Regions from separate parts of the Rhizobium sp. SG2393 genome, predicted to be linked through region 3. Evidence: predicted binding sites of a transcription regulator. Region 3 holds the regulator's gene; each other region holds the start of a gene.
The links. Region 3 encodes LexA, which represses DNA repair genes until DNA is damaged. Its sites were predicted from a motif close to TGTTCNNNNTGTGTTCNG; they were not measured.
Positions count from the first base shown of each region.

Region 1: ACED18_RS08885 (DNA recombination protein RmuC) is a predicted target of LexA. The motif match lies at 2,142-2,159, and genes of this name have one in related genera.
Region 2: uvrA (excinuclease ABC subunit UvrA) is a predicted target of LexA. The motif match lies at 2,103-2,120, and genes of this name have one in related genera.

Region 1 is NZ_JBHGAP010000002.1:38,694-42,887, reverse strand. Features, by position in the region: gene ACED18_RS08900 (helix-turn-helix domain-containing protein) at 1-547, opposite strand, end outside; gene ACED18_RS08895 (hypothetical protein) at 689-1,483, shown strand; gene def (peptide deformylase) at 1,525-2,049, opposite strand; gene ACED18_RS08885 (DNA recombination protein RmuC) at 2,192-3,379, shown strand; gene ACED18_RS08880 (ribokinase) at 3,506-4,194, shown strand, end outside.
Region 2 is NZ_JBHGAP010000001.1:573,336-577,529, reverse strand. Features, by position in the region: gene ACED18_RS02750 (DegQ family serine endoprotease) at 1-802, opposite strand, end outside; gene ACED18_RS02745 (single-stranded DNA-binding protein) at 1,409-1,951, opposite strand; gene uvrA (excinuclease ABC subunit UvrA) at 2,259-4,194, shown strand, end outside.
Region 3 is NZ_JBHGAP010000001.1:819,827-824,020, reverse strand. Features, by position in the region: gene ACED18_RS03960 (cryptochrome/photolyase family protein) at 1-129, opposite strand, end outside; tRNA gene ACED18_RS03955 (tRNA-Asn) at 297-371, opposite strand; gene ACED18_RS03950 (hypothetical protein) at 544-858, shown strand; gene ACED18_RS03945 (hypothetical protein) at 1,010-1,345, shown strand; tRNA gene ACED18_RS03940 (tRNA-Cys) at 1,669-1,742, opposite strand; gene lexA (transcriptional repressor LexA) at 1,932-2,660, opposite strand; tRNA gene ACED18_RS03930 (tRNA-Leu) at 2,769-2,854, opposite strand; gene ACED18_RS03925 (DUF2188 domain-containing protein) at 2,940-3,182, opposite strand; gene wrbA (NAD(P)H:quinone oxidoreductase type IV) at 3,407-4,006, opposite strand.

The sequences.
Region 1 (4,194 bases), on a different contig from region 3:
AGCGCCCGCCCGAGACGGCGAAGTCGATGTTGATGACGATGTCCGACAGCGCCGAGGCGACCAGCGTCCAACCGGTGACGGTCATGGCGCGGTGCGAGGGGCCGACGCCGTCGAGGCGGGCCGTCGCCAGCCGGTCCGGTCCGCCGCGCGCCAAGAGAAGGACAGCCGCGCCATAGGCGGCGAATTCGATGATGATCAGCAGCCCCACGCCATCGCGCCAGAACAGCAGGAGCAGGATGACGGCAAACGGAAAGCCAAGATGCGGCCAGTCGGAAAGGCCGGGTCGCCCGCGACCGTTCGCCAGCCCGCGGAAGGCGATATAGGCGAGCGGCGGCACCGCGGTGCCGACCACCGCCATCAGCGGCAGAAGCTCTGTCATGCCATAGCCCCAGCGCGCGCCGACGAGCAGCGATTGCAGGCCATAGACGCCGTAGAGCAGCAGAAAGGTGGTCGCATCGTCACCCCGTTCGGCCGCCCCGCGCACCAGCCGCACGGCAAAGACGAAGAGCAGCACCACAATGACGAAGGGGAGGGGGATCAACAGCACGCGGCAGGTCTTTCATCAGGCATCAGGCGTGGTCTGACCTTTATCGCGATCCGGCGCGACCTGAAACACGTTCGAGGTCGCCGGTTTTTCGGTGTGGCGGGAAAAGGAAGCGGTGTTCAACCGAGCCTGAAAGGCACTGCCATGACCGACCCCGATCCGAAGCCCCACGCCGCGCCCCGGCCGTCCTTCCTCCGTCGCCTGCTGAAGCGCAAGGCCTTCACCATTCCCGCCGGCATCGTGCTCGCCATCATCCTGCTCGATGCCGGCAATGGCCTCTTCACTCGCAAGACGCTCGCCGCCGGCCCCCTCGACACCACTGCGGTCGAACGCATCGCCGTCAAGGGTGCGGCAAGCCGCATCACGATCACCGCCGACCCGTCCAGACCCTTCGAGGCGCGCCTGACGGGCGAGCGTTCCGGCTGGGGCGCGGCCTGGCGTTCGGCCTGGTTCGCCCATGACTGCACGCCCGGCGCCAGCCTTGTCGTCAATGCCGGCACGCTGGACGTCGATACCGGCCGAGCGCCTTACGACTTCGGCCTGGACGATTGCACGCTGACGCTGTCGGCCAATGTCCGCCCCGAGGCCGCCGTCATGATTGACCAGAAGGCCGCGGCCATCACGCTCGCCGGCGATTTCTCCAGCCTCGACATCCGTTCCGATGCGGGCGATGTCCGCGTCGATGGCCATGCCGACCTCATCTCGCTTTCCGGCGCCGCGCTGCGCGCCCGCATCGCCTTCGATACGGTGCGCAACAACGAGACGATCCGGCTGATGGGCGCGATGATGGAGGCCGGCCTCACCTTCCCGCCGGGCACCGCCATCGCCTACCTCGTGGAAGCGACCGCCTCTTACATCGACAGCAAACTGCCCAATACCCCGGGCGCCAAGCCCGCCGTCGAAATCCGCGGCGACATGGTTCACGCGACGATCCGGTGACGGGGCAAGCCCTGTAAGGGCGCAGAAGGACGAGGACGTCCTCAGATCGCCTTGGTGCCGCGAGTCTTGGAGGCCTTGGTGAACTTGCGGATCACCATGTCGCGCTTCAGTTTCGAGATGTGGTCGATGAAGAGCGTGCCGTTGAGGTGGTCGATCTCGTGCTGCAGGCAGGTGGCGAGCAGGCCGTCGGCATCGATGGTCTGCATCTTGCCGTCGCGATTGACGAATTCGACGGTGAGCGTGGCGGGGCGCTCGACCTCGGCGTAGTAGTCCGGAATCGAGAGGCAGCCTTCCTCGTACACGGATCGCTCATCCGACGATTTGAGGATCGTCGGGTTGATCACCACCAGCGGCTGCTTCTCCTCGCCCTCCTTGGAGACGTCGATGACCAGGAGCCGGCGCGGCACGCCGATCTGGATGGCCGCAAGGCCGATGCCGGGTGCATCATACATGGTTTCCAGCATGTCGTCGGCAAGCTTGCGCACCGCATCGTCCACGGTGGCGACGGGTTCGGACACCTGCTTCAGCAGGGGATCGGGCAGGATGATGATCGGCTTGATGGTCATGGCGCTCCCATAGCTCATCTTTTTTGCGGATGGAATTCGCCTCACGGCAAAATTTGCGGGCCCGACCGGCAGGCCGCGCGGTTTCATCAGTATGTTCACGTTTTGATCTGGATCCTGCCACGGGATCTGCTAGGCTCCGCTTATGGAACAGTCCCTTTCGCTTCATGCGCCGCTTTTCGTCATCGCCGGCCAGCCGGTCAGCGCCGGGCTCCTGCTTGCCGTTGTCCTGCCGCTCGCCGTGGTTCTCCTCGTCGTCTGGCGGCTTGCGCGTCGCGGGGAGGGTGCGGATGACGAGCGCCTGGCTGTGCTGCTGGCGACGCAGGCGGAGATGCAGGGGCGGATCGCCGCGCTCGCCGATGTCTTCGGCACGCGGCAGGCGGAGATGAACCGGGCGATCGGCGAACGGCTCGATTGCATGAGCGACCGGATCGGCGCGACACTCGGCGAACAGACCCGCGCCACGCATGACAATCTGCGCCGCCTGCAGGAGCGGCTGGCGGTGATCGATACGGCCCAGGCCAATATCCAGACGCTGGCGAAAGACATGGCGGGCCTGCAGGCCATTCTCGCCAACAAGCAGACGCGCGGTGCCTTCGGGCAGGCGCGCATGGAAGCGATCGTCGCCGATGGCCTGCCGAGCGGTGCCTATGCCTTCCAGGCAACGCTCTCGAATGGCGCGCGGCCGGACTGCGCCATCCGCATGCCGAACGGCCAGCCGCCGCTGGTCATCGACGCGAAGTTTCCGCTGGAAGCGTGGAACAGTTTTCGCGCGGCGAGCGACCCCGAGGCCGCCCGCATTGCCGCCCAGCGCTTTCGCCGCGATGTGGAGGTGCATATCCGCGATATCGCCCAGAAATATCTGCTGCCGGGCGAAACGCAGGATACCGCCTTCCTCTTCGTGCCTTCCGAAGCGATCTTCGCCGATATCCACGAACGTTTCGAGCAGGTGGTGGAGCGCGCCCAGCACCAGCGCATCGTCATCGTCTCGCCCTCGCTGATGATGCTGTCGATCCAGCTGATCCAGTCGATCCTGCGCGACCAGCGGCTGCGGGAAGAGGCGCATCTGATCCAGGGTGAGGTGCGCCACCTGATGGCGGATCTCGCGCGCCTCGACGAGCGTGTCCAGAAACTGCGCGGTCACTTCGCCCTGACCCAGCGCGATGTCGAGGAGATCGTCACCTCCACCGAAAAGCTCAAACGGCGTGGCGACCGGATCGAGGCGTTGGAGCTGGCCTCCGATGCCGCGCCAGCGAAGCCTTCGAGTGATGCAGCCCAACCCGTCGAAAGCCGGCTCGGGGCGCTCCGGTTGCGGGTGGTTGACGAGGACTGATCCTCTCGGGCAGTGTCCGGCCGATTGCACGGGAGGCGATCGCGGCCGGCGTCCGGCTCTCCTTCGGAGGCATGGGCACGGCGGGATCTGTCCCGTGTTCGACACGAACGGCAGGACCCAGCACCCATGATCACCGTCTTCGGCTCCATCAACATGGACCTTATCGCCACCACCGAGCGCCTGCCGAAGCCGGGCGAGACGGTTGCCGGTTCCGGCTTTTCTACGGCCGCCGGCGGCAAGGGCGCCAATCAGGCGCTGGCTGCCCGCCGGGCCGGTGCCGCGGTGCGCATGGCCGGTGCCGTCGGCTCCGACAATTTCGCCGAGCCGGCGCTGGCGCTGATGCGTGAAGCCGGTGCCGATCTCTCAGCCGTCAGGACATCCGATCTCCCGACCGGCACCGCCCATATCCTTGTCGGCGGTGATGGCGAGAACGTCATCGTCGTCGTCGCCAGCGCCAACGGCACTGTGAGCGTCGATGACGCCCGTGCCGCCGTGGCCGCGATGGAGGCCGGCGACACGCTGATGCTGCAACTCGAAATTCCGGCGGCAAGCGTCGAGGCGGCCATCGCCGCCGCCCGCGAAAAGGGCGTGCGCTCCGTCATCAACATCGCCCCGCTGACATCCGATGCGGCCCGCCTCGGCCGCCTTGCCGATATCGTTGTGGCAAACGAGACCGAGTTCGAGCGTCTCGCCGGTGTTGAGGGCATGGACGCCGAGCGCCGGGAAGCCGAGATGCGCAAGCTGCACGGCGAAACCGGCCAGACGCTGATCGTCACGCTCGGCGCGGACGGCGTCATCGCCATCCGGGACGGTAT
Region 2 (4,194 bases), 250 kb from region 3:
CCGCCGGCCCGCCCGCGACCACGGCCGTGACCAGCGCTCCGCGCGCGCGGTCAAGGCCAAGCGCTTCGGCGACTTCGGACGTCACAGGCTCGAAACTCGCGCCGATATAGGGCCGCACGAAGCTCGGGCTGCCGCCTTCCGCCGAGGTCACGAAGGAGCGCACGAGATTGGCGGGAATGGCGAAACCAACACCGTTCGAGCCGCCGCCGCGCGAGAAGATCGCGGTATTGATGCCGATGAGCTGGCCTTTCATGTCGATCAGCGCGCCGCCTGAATTGCCCGGATTGATCGCCGCATCCGTCTGGATGAAAAAGCCGAAGTCGCCGGAGACGACCTGATTGCGGGCGAGCGCCGAGACGATGCCGCTCGTGACCGTCTGGCCGACGCCGAAGGGATTGCCGATGGCGAGAACGAGATCCCCGACCTCGACGGCATCGCTGTCGCCGATCGGGATCGTGTCGAATTTCGTATCCGACTTGATCTTGAGGACGGCGAGGTCGAGGCGGTCATCCTTCATCACGACGGTGCTGGCGAATTCGCGGCCATCGGCGAGCGCGACCTTGATGTCATCCGCGCCCTCGATCACGTGATTGTTGGTGACCACGATGCCATTGGCGCCGACGATGACACCGGAACCGAGCGAGGACTGTTTCTCGGTGCGGTTCGGCATGCGCTGGCCGAAGAACTGCTCGAAGAAGGGGTCGCCGTCAAAGGGCGAGCGCTGCTGCACCATGCGCTCGGCATAGACGTTGACCACCGCATTGGCCGTCTGCTTCACCAGCGGCGCAAAGGACATCTGCATTTCGGCGCGATCGGCCGGCAGCCGCTTGGTCTCGGCGCCTGTCGTCTGCGCAACGGCCGCGCCCGGAAGCAGGTCCAGCCGTTCGGCGACAAGCGCCGTACCGGCCACGCCGATGCCGAAAAGGCCGGCACAGGCCAGACCGTACAGAAGGGAACGCGGCGAGAAGGTCCTGAAGAATGGCATTGAAGCGATCCTGAAACGATGGGGTCCGGATGCCAGAAATAGGATGGCGGATCGGGCAAGCAAAGTTAAAAGACGGAAAGAATTGCGGATTTAACAGCCGGCCGGCCTGCTAGCGCTGCGCCGGACCGCCGTCCTTCATCCGGTCGGCAGCACCCGTATCGCCCGATATACCCGGCGCGCGGTTCAGACCGCCGCAAGCGTCCATGGCCGCGCCCCGCAGTCAGAACACACGGCATCCGTGACAAGCCGACGCCGCTCACTCCGCCTCACAGCAAGCCCAGCCGGCACCCGGGCCTGCCAAGAACACTACAACAAGCCGCCTGATACGGGCTTCACGCGTCATGCTGTAAAATTCTGTTTTTGCATGTCTTTTCCTGAAACCGCGGCACACTTTCAGGCGACATGCGTCAGGTTCCCGCCGCCTCAGAACGGGATGTCGTCATCCATGTCGCGCGAGAAATTGCTGGCGCCGGAGGAGGACTGGCGGCCGCTGCCGGCGCTGGCACCGGAGGACTGCGGGCGATCGTAATCGTCATAGGAGGGGCCAGACCCGAAGGAGGAGCCGCCATAGTCGTTGCCGCCGCCGGACATGCGGCGGTCGCCGCCGCCTTCGCCACGACCATCCAGCATGGTCAGCGTCGAGTTGAAGCCCTGCAGCACCACTTCAGTAGAATAGCGGTCATTGCCGTTCTGATCCTGCCACTTGCGGGTCTGCAGCGCGCCTTCGATATAGAGCTTGGCGCCCTTCTTGACGTATTGCTCGACCACCTTGCAGAGGCCTTCATTGAAGACGACGACGGTGTGCCATTCGGTCTTCTCGCGACGTTCGCCGGAATTGCGGTCGCGCCAGCTCTCGGAGGTGGCGATGCGCAGGTTGGCGATCGGGCGGCCATCCTGCGTGCGGCGGATTTCCGGGTCTGCCCCGACATTTCCGACCAGAATTACCTTGTTGACGCTACCAGCCATACTCTTCGTCCCTGTTGAGGGGCGCGCCGGAACACCTGCCGGCCGCCCGCCGAAATTGGCGCCATCATAGACATCCGGCCGCCGCACGGTCACCCGCGCAACCCTGCCTCAGGGGTCAATCCACAGCAATAATCCCCGGCGCCGGATAATTTGTTCTTTTTTTGTTCTAAACATCCCCTATTCTCTTGTCAACCGAATCGGAAACGGGCACGGATAGGCGACATTCCTCCCCAGATGACCCCATGCCCGATGGACAGGCGCGGCAGAAACCCTACATGAGGGACTGCCGAAACCGACGCTGGATATCATGAGCGAACTGAAGACCATTTCCATTCGCGGCGCCCGCGAGCACAATCTCAAGGGTGTCGATCTCGATCTGCCGCGCAACAAGCTGATCGTGATGACCGGCCTTTCCGGCTCGGGAAAATCCTCGCTTGCCTTCGACACGATCTATGCCGAGGGGCAGCGGCGCTATGTCGAAAGCCTCTCGGCCTATGCGCGCCAGTTCCTGGAAATGATGCAGAAGCCGGATGTCGACCAGATCGACGGCCTGTCGCCGGCGATCTCCATCGAGCAGAAGACGACATCGAAGAACCCGCGTTCCACGGTCGGTACGGTCACGGAAATCTACGACTACATGCGCCTTCTGTTCGCGCGCGTGGGCGTGCCCTATTCGCCGGCGACGGGCCTGCCGATCGAGAGCCAGACGGTCAGCCAGATGGTGGACCGCATTCTGGATTTCGGCGAGGGAACAAGGCTTTACATCCTTGCGCCGATGGTGCGTGGCCGCAAGGGCGAGTACAAGAAGGAACTTGCCGAGCTCATGAAGAAGGGCTTCCAGCGCGTCAAGATCGACGGGCAGTTCTATGAAATCGCCGAGGCTCCGGCGCTCGACAAGAAGTACAAGCACGATATCGACGTGGTCGTTGACCGTGTCGTTGTTCGGCCGGATCTCGCCGCCCGCCTTGCCGACAGTCTGGAGACCTGCCTGAAGCTTGCCGATGGTCTCGCGGTGGCCGAATTTGCCGACAAGCCACTGCCGCCGGAGGAAACCTCGGCCGGCGGTTCTGCCAACAAGTCGCTGAACGAGACGCATGAGCGGGTCCTGTTCTCGGAAAAATTCGCCTGCCCTGTCTCCGGTTTCACCATCCCGGAAATCGAGCCGCGGCTGTTTTCCTTCAACAATCCCTTCGGCGCCTGCCCGACCTGCGACGGTCTCGGGAGCCAGCAGAAGATCGACGAGAACCTGATCGTTCCGGAAGCGCATCGCACGCTGAAGGACGGGGCGATCGCGCCTTGGGCCAAGTCGTCCTCGCCCTACTACAACCAGACGCTGGAAGCGCTCGGAAAGGTCTATGGATTCAAGCTTTCGAGCCGCTGGAGCGATCTCACGGAAGCCGCGCAGAACGCGATCCTGCATGGCACGCAGGACAAGGTCGAGTTTGACTACAAGGATGGCGCACGCTCCTACAAGACGGTGAAGACCTTCGAGGGCATCGTGCCCAATCTGGAGCGGCGCTGGAAGGAGACCGACAGCGCCTGGGCGCGCGAGGAAATCGAGCGCTTCATGTCGGCCGCCCCCTGCCCGGCCTGCAACGGCTATCGCCTGAAGCCGGAAGCCCTGGCCGTCAAGATCGACAGGCTGCATATCGGCGAGGTCTGCGCCATGTCGATCCGCGTGGCGCGCGACTGGTTCGAGACGCTGCCGGAGCGCATGAACACCAAGCAGAACGAGATTGCGGTCCGTATTCTCAAGGAAATCCGAGACCGCCTGCGGTTCCTCAACGATGTCGGCCTCGACTATCTCTCGCTGTCGCGCAATTCCGGCACGCTGTCGGGCGGCGAAAGCCAGCGCATTCGCCTCGCCTCGCAGATCGGCTCGGGGCTGACCGGCGTGCTCTACGTGCTGGACGAGCCGTCGATCGGCCTGCATCAGCGCGACAATGCGCGCCTGCTCGACACGCTGCGGCACCTGCGCGACATCGGCAACACCGTGATCGTCGTGGAACACGACGAGGATGCGATCCTGACGGCCGATTACGTGGTCGATATCGGTCCGGCCGCCGGCATCCATGGCGGACGCGTCGTGGCCGCGGGAACGCCGGCGGAGATCATGGCCAACCCGGCCTCGCTCACGGGCAAGTATCTCTCGGGCGAACTGAATGTCGCGGTGCCGGCCGAGCGCCGCAAGCCGAAAAAGAAGAAGGAGCTGAAGGTCGTCGGTGCGCGCGCCAACAACCTCA
Region 3 (4,194 bases):
AATAGGGCGGCCCGTGTCAGCGGCGGCGGAGAGCGCGTGGTTGTCGGACAGGCGCAGGTCACGCCGGAACCACACGATGACGGGGGTGTACCGCCCGCGATCTGTTGATTCCTGATTTTCCGTTGACATTCAAAACCCTGACTTTCGAGATTGCCGACCGTGTACGCAGGTACGGTGTTCCCGGATCAAAGGTTTCACCTCGTCCGATCATTTCCTGAAATGAGAATCCGATCAACAAGAAGCGGCTCACATGGGCGTGAGTTTTTCTCTCATCAACGGAAAAGTTTGGAAGAATTTGGCTCCCCGGGCCGGATTCGAACCGGCGACCTGTCGATTAACAGTCGAATGCTCTACCGCTGAGCTACCAGGGAACGTCTGCGGCGAAGGCGTTTGCTTGCGCCGCTGATGTGGTGCTGCTCATACTGATGCTTTCCGGATTTGCCAAGCGCAAAAATCAAAAAAATGCATTCGGCCCGCAATGAATCGGCCGTGTCGGGCTCCAGCCCTTGCCAAACTGTGGACAAGCAACCATCTCCCGGCACCATGACACAGACACATGAGAGCAACGACAAGCCGAAGCCGCGTTTCGGCATCGATCCTCGCACCGGCAAGCTGATGCTGGGCTCCTTTGGCATGCGCCTGCCGCAGTCGCGGGGCCTGCGCATCGGCATCGGCATTGCGCTGATCATCTTCGGCTGCCTGGGCTTTCTGCCGATTCTCGGCTTCTGGATGGTGCCGCTCGGTCTTCTCGTGCTGTCCAACGACCTGCCGGCCGTGCGGCGATGGCGCCGGCGCCTTGCCGTGTGGTGGGCGCGCCGCCGGCAGCAGCGCCAGGGACAGACGCGCCGCGATTCGTAAGCATCCCCTCATCAAAAACCGTTGCGCGCCGGAACCAGCCTTCATTCCGTGCGTTACCCCTCCCGAAAACCGGCGGCTCATCCCATGAGCAAACTCAAGAGCCGCCGACAGGATCAACACTGCCCGTATCACAGATGGGCGAGGAGGCTTCATGAAGACGATTCTCTCTGTTTCGGCGCTTGCCATTGCCATGACCATGGGCACTTTCGCGGGTGTCGCACCGGCCGCCGCCCAGGATCTCGAACTGAGGATCGGCCCCGATGGCGTGCGTCCGATCGTTCGCGACCGCGAGGCCGAGCGCGATCGTCTGCGTGACCGCGCCCGTGGCTGCAGCGAGCGCGAAGCCCGCTTCGCCGCCCGCCAGGCCGGCCTGCGCGATCCCGAGGTCGTGCGTGTGACGCCGCGCCGGATCGTTGTTGAAGGCATGACGCGCCGCGGCCCGGATGAAATCGTGTTCGCCAACGTGCGTGGCTGCCCGGAACTCTGATTTGCAGCCGTCGGCAGGAGATGTCGACAGGACACAAGGGGTGGCCGCAAGGCCGCCCCTTTTTGATGTGGGGCCGCCCGTTTCAATATGAGGCCGCGCATTGCGATGCGGGGAGTGCGTCTGGATGCTCGTACGGGCCGCGCCGCGTGGCCGTTGCTCTGCCAAGCGAGCCGCCAGACCACGGCACCATCCCGTCGAAGCTTACTGAGGGCTGACAGCTTGAGCGCCGACAGGCACCTTGCGGCATTCGCCAGCGCCGCGCAGAAGGCCGCGGACGCGCTCAGCGCGCGCCTTGGTGTCGTCCGTCAAGCTCTTGAGTTTGTTGGAGGCCTCGCCCGGAATTGAACCGGGGTACAAGGATTTGCAGTCCTCTGCGTCACCACTCCGCCACGAGGCCTCGCTGCGGTCCGGCTTGTCGCCGGATGTGAGGGGCGTTTAGACCGATTTCAAAGTAAGCGCAAGCGCTCTCCAATCAAACCGGGGGATTTTTGCGTTTCGTCCACGACAGGCCTGTGACGCCCTGCCGGCCGACGCCGGTCCTGATGCGATGAGGCCCGGCTGCCCGGAGCGACGGGCGGCGTGCGTGTCAGTGGTAGCGGCGGATGAGGCCGACGAGCTTGCCCTGGATCTTGACGCGGTCGGGACCGAAGATGCGGGTCTCGTAGGCGGGGTTGGCGGCCTCGAGCGCGATGGAGGCACCCTTGCGGCGGAAGCGCTTGAGGGTTGCTTCCTCGTCATCCACGAGGGCGACGACGATCTCGCCCGGGTTGGCGGTGCTGGAATTGCGGATGATGACCGTGTCGCCGTCGAGAATGCCGGCCTCGATCATCGAATCGCCCTTCACCTCCAGCGCGTAGTGGTCCCCGTTGCCGAGCATTTCCATGGGCACGGCGATTTCGTGGGTGGTGTTCTGGATGGCGGAGATGGGCACGCCGGCTGCGATGCGCCCCATGACGGGAACGGAGACGGATCCGCCATCCTCGCTCTTTGCGGCCGGCCTGGGGGGCTGCACGTTGGCCGCAGCCGGTGCCGTCTTGCCGAGCGAGCCTTCGATGACGCTTGGCGAAAAGCCGCGGCGGGGCGCGAGCGTCGGCTGGTAGGCTTCCGGCAGCTTGATGACCTCGAGCGCGCGCGCCCGGTTCGGCAGGCGGCGGATGAAGCCGCGTTCTTCCAGTGCCGTGATCAGGCGATGGATGCCCGACTTGGAGGCCAGATCGAGCGCATCCTTCATCTCGTCGAAGGATGGCGGAACGCCGGATTCCTTCATCCGCTCATGGATGAAGAGCAGCAGTTCCTGTTGCTTGCGGGTCAGCATGCTTGGCCTCCAGAATCGGAAACAAATCCAGAACGGACACTATCTGTTCCATTTGTGTTCCGCAAGGGGCTAAGAAAGGATGAAGGCGGGGCGGTTAGGCTGAAATTCTGGTGGCCGCTGTGGGAATCGAACCCACACGGGCGTTGCCCGAGGCATTTTAAGTGCCTTCCGTCTACCAGTTTCGGCAAGCGGCCACATCCGGGCCCTCATGCCCGAATGTGGCGATTCAGGCAAGGCGTGTGTGGTTGCTGCCGAATCAGGATGGTGACCGTTGCGATCTCAGCCGTCGACGACTTCGGTCTCGGGGCGGTCGCCGCCATCGGCGTGTTCGGTGTGCCAGTTGCCCTTGTCGTCCTGATAGAGGATTTCGGCATCCTCGCCGCCCACCTGCTGCTCGATGGCCGCGATCTTGGCGGCGCGCAGGGCTGCCTTGTGGGTGGGGAAGCTTTCGGAAAAGGCGCCGTCGAGCTGGTAGGCCCAGCCGCCGTCATGTTCGACGATCGTGTAGCGAATGACTGTCATCGGGTTCTCCTTGGGGTTCTCCTCGGGGGGCATCCTTCGGCGCCGTTGCCGGTGCAGCGGGAAAACGACGCGCAGGGCCGACCGGTTCCGTCGCGCAGACGGCGACAGTCTATCACGGGAGACGGCGCCGCGGACACGCCTTGCGGGCGAGGGGAGACGACAACGAAAAGAGCCCTGCCTGCATGGCTGCAGGCAGGGCTCCGGAGGGGCACAGGCCGGATGGATCAGGCCGAGAGCTTGGAAGAGAGCTTGGCGACGTGGGCGCCCTGGTAGCGGGCGCCTTCCAGCTCGATTTCGGAGGGCTGGCGCGAGCCGTCGCCGTCGGTGATGGTGGAGGCGCCGTAGGGCGAATTGCCCTTGACGGCTTCAACGCCCATCTGGCCCTGGAAGGCGTAGGGCAGGCCGGCGAAGACCATGCCATGGTGCAGGAAGGTGGGGATGAAGCCCATGATCGTCGTTTCCTGGCCGCCATGCTGGGTGGCCGTGGAGGTGAACATGGCGCCGACCTTGCCGACCAGCTTGCCGTTGAACCACAGGCCGCCGGTCTGGTCCCAGAAATTGCGCATCTGCGAGGCGACCGTGCCGTAGCGCGTGCCGGCGCCGACGATGATGGCGTCGTAGTCGGCGAGTTCGTCGACGGTGGCGATCGGGGCGGCCTGGTCGAGCTTGTAGTGCGAGGCCTTGGCGACGTCTTCGGAGACGAGTTCCGGAACGCGCTTGACGGTCACGTCGGCACCGGCCGAGCGTGCACCTTCGGCAACGGCATTGGCCATGGTTTCAATGTGGCCGTAAGCGGAATAGTAGAGAACCAGTACCTTTGCCATCGTCGTCTCCTTGGTGTTTGCGAACAATCTGTTTGCGGGCAAATCGCTTGCCCGTCCCTGGCGAAACGTTCTAACAGATTGGCATCGATCGGCCAGTCGCGGCCTGCGAACGCACTGTTCACAAAATGCGACAGGTCCGGTCACATTGTCGTCGCGTAGAACACGATGACACCGGCTGTCCACGCCGA